One region of the Sporosarcina sp. FSL K6-1508 genome, then DNA from elsewhere that is predicted to be linked to it. Evidence: riboswitches for the same ligand, from Rfam matches in the RefSeq annotation. Region 1 holds a riboswitch; the other holds the start of a gene.
What was found. Region 1 has a riboswitch for S-adenosylmethionine ahead of MKZ11_RS09655 (methionine ABC transporter ATP-binding protein). Riboswitches for the same ligand answer to the same signal wherever they lie in the genome.
Positions count from the first base shown of each region.

Region 2: linked by a shared signal. The riboswitch ahead of metA (homoserine O-acetyltransferase MetA) and the one ahead of MKZ11_RS09655 (methionine ABC transporter ATP-binding protein) in region 1 are both predicted to bind S-adenosylmethionine.

Region 1 is NZ_JBBOXF010000001.1:1,925,855-1,930,491, reverse strand. Features, by position in the region: gene MKZ11_RS09665 (MetQ/NlpA family ABC transporter substrate-binding protein) at 59-919, opposite strand; gene MKZ11_RS09660 (methionine ABC transporter permease) at 989-1,657, opposite strand; gene MKZ11_RS09655 (methionine ABC transporter ATP-binding protein) at 1,650-2,675, opposite strand; SAM riboswitch class I at 3,155-3,260, opposite strand; gene MKZ11_RS09650 (thioredoxin family protein) at 3,315-3,614, opposite strand; gene MKZ11_RS09645 (toprim domain-containing protein) at 3,629-3,970, opposite strand; gene gcvH (glycine cleavage system protein GcvH) at 4,240-4,623, opposite strand.
Region 2 is NZ_JBBOXF010000001.1:2,216,197-2,220,833, forward strand. Features, by position in the region: gene MKZ11_RS11125 (protein phosphatase 2C domain-containing protein) at 1-698, shown strand, start outside; gene MKZ11_RS11130 (hypothetical protein) at 999-1,178, opposite strand; SAM riboswitch class I at 1,316-1,422, shown strand; gene metA (homoserine O-acetyltransferase MetA) at 1,525-2,433, shown strand; gene MKZ11_RS11140 (hypothetical protein) at 2,495-3,247, shown strand; gene MKZ11_RS11145 (PepSY domain-containing protein) at 3,443-3,700, shown strand; gene MKZ11_RS11150 (phosphocarrier protein HPr) at 3,778-4,044, opposite strand; gene MKZ11_RS11155 (DeoR/GlpR family DNA-binding transcription regulator) at 4,169-4,637, shown strand, end outside.

The DNA.
Region 1 (4,637 bases):
TTCTATGATGTTCTTCTGGATGGAAGGGTAAAGCCTATTATTCACTTTCTTCATTAAATCACTTTACAGGGATAACGTCGCCGCCCCACTCTTCGAGAATGAAGTCTTGGATTTCTTTCGATTTCAACACGTCAACCAAAGTCTTGATTGCTTCCGTATTTTCTTCGCCTTCTCTTACTGTGATGATGTTTGCATACGGCGACTCCGTCTCTTCTATCGCAATAGAATCTTCAACTGGATTCAAACCTGCATCGATTGCATAGTTTGCGTTGATAACGACTGCATCGCCTTCATCATTATTATAAAGTTGCGGCAAGAGTGCTGGTTCGTAATTTGCATCAAACTGGAGATTTTTAGGATTGTCTACAATGTCTTTCACTTCAGCCTTTACTTTATCTACTCCGTCAGCTAATTTAATTAACCCAGCTGACTCCAGTAAAGATAGAACGCGGCCATGTTCAGCTACTGAGTTACTAAATATAATAGTAGCACCCTCCGGAAGTTCCTCGATTGATTTAAATTTCGTCGAGTAAACAGCCATCGGTTCGATATGGATAGCCCCTGCATTTGCAAATTTATAGCCATGATCAATTACTTGTTGGTCCAAGTAAGGTATGTGTTGGAAGAAGTTCGCATCCAACTCACTGGATTCAAGATCTTTGTTTGGCAAGATATAGTCTTGGTAGGTTTCAATGACAAGTTCAATGCCTTTTTCTTTCAATATCGGTGCTGCCTTTTCTAAAATGATTGCGTGCGGTGTATTTGATGCACCAATGACGATTTCCGTTTCCTCTACGGTTTCATCGACAGCCTTGTCTCCCCCATTTGCATTTTTATCGCCGCTGTCATCTTTCGCTCCACAAGCTGCCAATGCGAATACAAGTACTGCTAATACTATTCCCCCTAAAAGCTTTTTCATGATGATTTCTCCCCTTTTTCTATTCTGTTTTATGGTTTACAGGCAAAGCCTGACGTTACTGCTATAAAATTATCTTTTGTCAAATTTCCTTACCGCGAAATCCCCGATGAATTGGATTACGAATACGATAATTAAAATAAAGATTGTTGCAACAAGTGTAACGTCCTCGCGGCTACGCTGGAATCCATCTAAGTACGCGAGTGTCCCAAGACCGCCTGCGCCAATAATCCCCGCCATAGCGGTGTACCCGACGAGTGCAATCGCTGTTACGGTAATTCCCGAAATAAGTGCAGGCATCGATTCGGGTAAAAGAACTTTAAAAATAATCGTTCTCGTTTTTGCTCCCATTGACTTCGAAGCTTCAATTACACCTTTATCAATTTCCTGTAAGGCAATCAGCACCATTCTTGCATAAAACGGAGCCGCCCCAATTATTAGTGCCGGCATCGCAGCATCCGGTCCGCGGATTGTGCCAAGAAGAAATTTCGTAAACGGAATAAGCAAAATGATTAATATGATAAACGGGATTGACCTAAAGACATTGACGAATGCCCCTGAAATCATATTTACAAACTTATTCGACCACAGTTGACCGGGACTTGATAGGAAGAGTAAAATCCCGAGTGCTAGTCCAATAACTAATGTGAACAATGTAGAGATTGCTGTCATATAGAGTGTTTCCACTGTCGCTTCCCACATCTTAGCCCAGTCAACATTCGGAAAAAGGTTTTCAATCATTACCGATCACCTCCGTCTGAACATCATTTTCATTGAGATAATGAATTGCTTCCTCAATAATTGTGGAATCTCCAAGGAGCTGAAGTATGAGTGTGCCGTATGCCCCACCATGCGTATGGGAAATGTTCCCTTGCACGATATTCACGTCGACACTGAATTTCCGGATAAGACTTGCGAGCACAGGTTGCTCTGTCCGGTCACCTACAAATAAGAGCTTGATAAGCGTACCGGTAGGGAATTCTTCCTTAATATGCGCCATTGCCTGCTTCGCTTCAGCTGGCTCAGTTACTTGAGAGACAAAACGCTTCGTAATAGACTCTTTCGGCGATTGGAACACATCGAGCACATTCCCCATCTCGACAACCTTCCCTGCTTCCATTACCGCGACTCTGTGGCAAATTTTGCGAATAACATGCATTTCGTGTGTGATAAGGACAATCGTCAGCCCAAGTCTTTCATTAATGCCCGTCAGAAGATCAAGTATCGAATCCGTCGTTTCCGGATCAAGGGCTGAAGTCGCTTCATCACAGAGAAGTACTTCCGGATCGTTTGCAAGCGCCCGGGCGATGCCGACACGTTGCTTCTGTCCTCCAGACAATTCAGATGGATATGCGTTTTCCCGACCACTTAATCCAACCAGTTCAATCAGTTCTGCCACTTTCTTGTCTCGCGTAGCTTTTCGTACGCCCGCGATTTCAAGTGGAAAAGCAATATTGTCCTTCACTGTCCGCGACCATAACAAGTTGAAATGTTGGAAAATCATACTTACTTTTTGACGCGCTTCTCTTAGTTCTTTTCCTCTGATTGCGGATATTTCTAAACCACCTATTTTCACACTACCTGATGTCGGCTTTTCAAGCCCGTTCAACAGGCGAATTAATGTACTTTTTCCTGCTCCGCTGTATCCGATTATGCCAAAAATTTCGCCATCGGCAATTTCAAGTGAGACATTTTCGACCGCTGAAATACTGGCTGGTCCTACACCGAACCGTTTATTGATTTCTGTTAAATGAATCATCTATTTCACCTCTGAGTATTTATCTATATAAATTGGAATTTAGAATTCCTTCAAATCCGCTTCGGCGCTCGGGGATGCCTCCCGCCATAAGCGAGGGTACTGAAAAAGTACGATTTCCTTCAATCCCGTTGATTTCCGTTCCGAGCGGACGCTTTCCGCGGGCACGGCTTCAGCCTCCTCGTCACTGCGTTCCTGCGGGGTCTTCAGCTCGTGCTGTTCCCGCTGGAGTCGCCGCTCTCCACTACAATCAACTAGTTCTTACTGAAAAAAGAACTTTTTCAGTGGCTTCCCATAAGCCAGACAGCTTCGCCGTCAGTCTTATGGCTTCGGCTACCCCTTGTAAGGCGCCTACGCTCAATAACTATCCGGTAGTTCACCGCTTAGTGACAATAAGGCTACATTTCATTAGAATACAAAAAAGCCTTCCTGCAGACGGGCAGAAAGGCTTTACGCTATCATAAAATAAACGTTTGTCCGATCTCTCATCTCTCAAAGTATGCACTTTGTGTGATTTGGCACCATTTCACTTTCGTGACGGTTGCCGGGCTTCGCAGGGCACTATCCCTCCACCTCTCTTAATAAGAGCGACCTATTCAGTTGAATGTTAAATCGAATTATATCAAATTAGCATATTGTTTGTCAATCAATCTTTTCAAGCAGATACGGAACCGACTGAAAGGCATAGATTTTATGGGTTAATACGCCCTCCTTCTGTATTAGAAGGCAAGGAACACTTTCAATTTCATAGTCAATTGCAATATTTTGGACGTAATTCAAATCTGCTTTCCCGATTGGTATTTCTGGTCTCATTACAGTGATGATCTCCATCATTTTAGATGCAACCGCACATGTGCCGCACATCGGTGTATATAAATAAAACGCTGCTACCGGAGACTCTTTTAAGGCTATCTCCCACTGTTCGCGTGTCCATGTCTCCATTGATCCTACATCCTTTAAAGTAGATATTCAGGCCGGATTTTGAAATCCGCCTCTTGAAGTATTTTGGCTAGCACTTTATACGGAGTTGTCTCCACTTCTCGGTATACCTTTTCTGTATATAGATGGATTGCTGCCGGGAAATCTCTCTTAAATAAAATACGGGTCTTCTCGCCATCTTCATCCGCATCGACAAAGACGTATAGTTCCTGTTCTTCGTAGGGTGCAAGTAACTCTTCAAGCCGGTAAGGGCTAACTGTACCGTTCGTACAAATAATTTCGACAGGATCAGCAAGTATGCGCACTAAACGTTTTCTATCCGAACCGCCCTCTACTATGATGACTTTTTCATCCGACAAAAGAGTTCCCCCTTTGCTAATACACTAGTAAGATGCAAAAAACGCCGGAATTATTCCGGCGCTCAGTTAAATCAAATACGCCTCGGCGTATTTGCGCCCAGATTTTGAATTGAGCTTGCTCAATTCACTCCTTTCAAAATCTGTGGCATCCGCCGGAGGCTTAGGGCCAACAGGACGTTGGTTACTCAGACGTTGCCGCAGGACGCGGCGATTTTAGTCTGAGTTCCCCTATTCAGCAAGGGTTTGAACTTCTGCTGAATAAATTTCAATTATTCTCCAACTGTCATTTTTTCATACGCTTCAGCTGACATAAGTTCATCCAGCTCAGAAGCATTAGAAGGTTCAACGACAATCATCCATGCATTTTCATACGGTGATTCGTTGACGAATTCAGGGCTGTCTTCAAGTCCCTCGTTCACTTCAATTACTTTACCGCTAATTGGTGCATAAAGTTCCGATACTGTTTTAACTGATTCAACGCTTCCGAAAGGCTCGTCCGCTTTGATGTCGTCACCGACAGATGGAAGTTCAACGAATACGATATCGCCAAGTTCAGATTGTGCAAAGTGAGTAATACCGATGCGGTAATTTCCGCCTTCTTCTTTTACCCATTCATGCTCTTCAGAATAACGCAGATCTTTTGGTGTGCTCATTCCGTACCCCTCCA
Region 2 (4,637 bases), 290 kb from region 1:
CTTCAGCGGGACAAACAAAGAACGAAGATGGATGCATCGTTTGGCAAAATGAGGATTGGGAATTCGCGGCTATTTTGGATGCACATAAAAGTGCCGAAAGTGCGGAACTTGTCATTCAAACAATCGAGCAGCATAAAGAAAAATTGGTGGAGATTTTAGAAATGAAAGGTCCTCCAGAATTTAAACGTTTGGAAGGGAAGTTACTTGGGATTTTTCAATCTGAACAATTTTTGAATAAATGCAGATGTGTCACGGGAGAAACGGCTTGTCTTATCGTCGTTAGGAAAGATAATTACGTATGGTGGTTTTCGGTTGGAGATTGCTTAGTATATGTATTGCATCCGGAATTAATTGCTCTTAACCAATTCCAACTCAACCAAAGGCAATTCTTCGAGTGGATTGGCCAAGTGAATACGTTTGAGCAAGAAGTACCATGCTACACGTCAGGGACAAGGGAATTAAGAAAAGGGAACAACCTCATTTTCCTTACGACTGATGGTTTGGTTGAAAGCCCAGGGGAACCTTTTTTGGATCCGACAAATCTTGTTGTTGCACTGAATGAAAAAGAACTTGATGTAAGTATTTCGCAGTTGTTGATGGAAATCGAAAGACAGAATGTACGAGACAGTACAACAATTATTGCATGGAATGTGGAAGTAGCAAAGCAAGGCAGCATCCCGAGCGATTATAGGGAATGAGGAACAAAGTACACGGGTAATCAGTTTAAAGAATTAGGAAAACTAACAGGATTTTACTGTAGTCAAACAACTGGACAAGATATCATCAAACGATAATTGCAGAAAAGAAAATGATGAATGGCATGTAGATCACTTCCAAAATACACTACCACAATTTTACCGAGGACCTGATTTGGTCGGGCAAATGACGGAGGAATTGAAGAAAGCATCTAATTTAGGTTGAATATAAATAATACCTCTCGCTAGTATCATACTAGCGAGAGGTATCAACGCTTTAATTAGCGCTGTTGCCAAGGTTACTCATTTTCTTTTCTTTGCATTTGGATTCATTCGTTCACGTTTTGGTTTTAGGGAACTCAATTCAGCAAACTCGCGGGCCATTTCTGCTTCCATGTCACCAGGTTTTATTTTTTGGTTTTTTGGTGTCTGCGGCAACGAACGCGCATTATTCCCACCAGTTTTGTCGTCATCTCTTCCCATTGTAACAGCTCCTTTCAATTAGTAAGTACTTTGTTAATGTGGCTTTACAGAGAGAATTTATCCGATGAAAATTTTTGCAAAAGAAAAAGACCATTTACAATAATGAGTTAAGTAGTATAATGGAAGTTAATTAAATATTCTTATCAAGAGAAGCTGAGGGAATTGGCCCTGCGAAGCTTCAGCAACCTCTGACATAGTCAGGAAGGTGCTACCTCCAACAAGATTTTTTCTTGAGAGATAAGAACAGAGAGCCCAAGGTTAACCCTCTTTTCTTATCTTACAGAAAAGTGGGTTTTTTATTTTGAAATAAAATCATACATAACAATTTAAAAAGGGAGAGACAAAAATGCCAATCAACATACCGAAACAATTACCGGCAGGGGAACTGTTAAAGAAAGAAAAAATATTCGTGATGGATGAAGAACGTGCAACGTCACAAGATATACGTCCAATGACCATTGCAATTTTGAATTTGATGCCAGAAAAAGAAAGAACTGAGCTACAGCTTCTGCGTTTATTGGGAAATACTCCACTGCAAGTGAATGTTACCTTTCTGAACACAGCAACACATGATTCGAAAAATGTTAGTAAAACACATTTGAATGCTTTTTATACAACATTTGAACATGTGAAGCATCGTCGTTTCGACGGATTGATCATTACAGGTGCCCCGATTGAGCATTTGGAATTTGAGGACGTTAATTACTGGAAAGAAATGACGGAGATTATGGAATGGTCAAAAGAAAATGTAACTTCTGTTTTACATATTTGCTGGGGTGCCCAAGCAGCGCTATATCATCATTATGGAATTGGAAAATTTGAGTTGCCGAAAAAGTGCTCAGGTGTATTTACACATCGACTTTCCGACCCGACGAATAATCTTGCACGTGGCTTTAATGATGAATTCAAAGCACCGCACTCACGCTATACATCCGTTTCGACAGAAGAAATAGAAAATGATCCTCGTCTACACCTGCTAGCAAAATCAGAAGATGCTGGAGCTTTCATCGTCATCTCTAAAGATAGTAAACATATTATGATTACAGGGCATTTGGAATACGATGCGGATACACTTGCAGAAGAGTATGCGCGTGATCTGAAAAAAGGAGTATCTGTTGATATCCCAGAAAATTATTTTCCGAATGATGATTCATCCAAAGAGCCACTGAATACATGGCGTTCTCACACGCATTTGCTCTTTTCTAACTGGCTGAATTATTATGTATACCAAGAAACGCCTTATGAATGGGAATAACTGCTCAATGACCCTTTTGTGGTAGACAGCATAAGCTACTACGACAAGGGGGTTAAGAGAGATGGGGTTGTTTATTAACAAAAATGGGCACCCGGATGTTTTTAAAACTGATGCAGAGTCTTTGGGGAAGAATCAAGAACATTTTAAAATAGATCCAATAGCAGAATGGATGAAAGAACAAAGGGAAGCGAATCACTCAGTCAGTCATCAGTTCAATATCATGGAAATGTTACTAAAGCAGCAAAAAAGCACACAATCCAATCAATTGAAATCAATTCGTAATCGTTTAAACGAAATCAAAGAAAGTGATTTTCGGCATGAGCAATTTGAGAAAGATGTCATGAAGTCATTAGCAAAAGTAGAAACAAAAAATAGAATGCTGCATCGTACATTGACTCATGAGCAAATTCTAAATCGAGAATTCGTAGCGAAAGTAAACGACGTCAGCCAGTCGAATCAGGAAATAGCAGATCGTTTCGAAACGTTGACTTCTTCCTATGAAGAAATTTCAGCTAAAATAAATGAACAATTAGACTATCAAAAGGTATTGTCAAAACAATTATTGGAGCAAGAGGAACTTCAAAAAGATGTATCCAGCAGGTTGGACAAACAAGAAGGATTATTAGAAAAAGTAATTAGACAACTGGATTATCTCCGCTCGGTTCTATACGAGCGAACCAACTTTTTATCAGAAAGGATAGAAGGCAGTTTTAGCATGACATCGTCTTATATATCTAAATTACTGACCGGGTCAGATCAAGTTTCCTTTATGTTGAATCAAAAGCAGGAAGAAAAAGAGAAGAACGTTGATTGATGAAAATAATGCTAAATATACGATTTTCAATAAGCAGATCCCACGTACTAATCATGTACGTGGGATCTGCTTAACTGTTTTTGAGCTGAAGGGTAAAAGTCTTAGACGTAAGTGATGGCTTACACTTAGGCACATATCCACGCAACTTGAATAGAATGTAAAGGATAACATGATAATCGAATTGGAGGAGATAGGGTGACGAATCATAATCGATATAACCAAAATCATCATTGGCATGAACATTATCAAAACCCGCAGTACCGAAGGATCTCAATAGAACAGGCGATGGATATCGCGGTAAGACGTGTACCAGGTCAAGTTGTAAAGGCAGAATTAGATTACGACGATGGAATGTTAGTGTATGAAATTGACATTAGAACGGCAGATGGCTATAAGTATGAAGTGAAAGTTGATGCAACTACAGGTGCGATTCTTAAAGTGAAACTCGATTAAGTCAGAAGTCTATGAGAAAATCCACGGGCGGTAATTTATACCGCCCGTGGATTTTCTCTGTTTTAGTATGGAAGGCATCAGTTTGCAAGGCCTTCGTTTTTCATAATTTCATCGACTTTTGCTAATGCTTCTACTTCATCTTCCCCCTCTGCTGAAATTGTGATAACGGCTCCAGAAGTGATACCTAGGGACATGACACCTAAAATCGATTTTAAATTCACTTTTTTACCTGCATGCTCCAAAGTAACTTCTGCTATAAATGAAGTGACTGCACTGACTAAAGCCGATGCTGGACGTGCATGTAACCCCGCTGAACTTGTAATTTCGTATTGTTTTTCAACCATTATATAATTCCTCCTATATTCAATGTAATTTGGTGCGTAGTGAAAGTTCTTGATTGATTATGATTGATTTTGAATGTTATTTCAAGTAATATGAATTTACAGCTAATTACAAGGCGGTGTTCATATGTTGACAAATGAACGACATGAATTAATTTTAAATTTATTGGCAGAGAAACAGACAGTTAAAATTCAAGAATTGGTTGACGCTACAGCAGCTTCAGAGTCGACAATCAGGAGAGATTTGAACGATCTTGAAGATCTTAACAAATTGGATAGGGTTCATGGAGGTGCTACCATCAATGAACGTATTACAAAAGAACTTAGTATTTTAGATAAGTCGTCCAGAAACCTTCATGAGAAAATTAAACTTGCAAGTTTTGCTGCCTCTTTCGTTCAAGAGGGAGATTGTATTTTTCTAGATGCAGGGACTACAACACTGCAGATGATTCCTTATTTGAAAAACAAAAAGGTGACGGTGGTGACGAATGGATTGACACATGTCGATTCATTAATGGAATCTGAGATCACGACTTATTTGACAGGTGGCTATGTAAAATCCAGTACGCGTGCCCTCATTGGCCCACAAACGATAC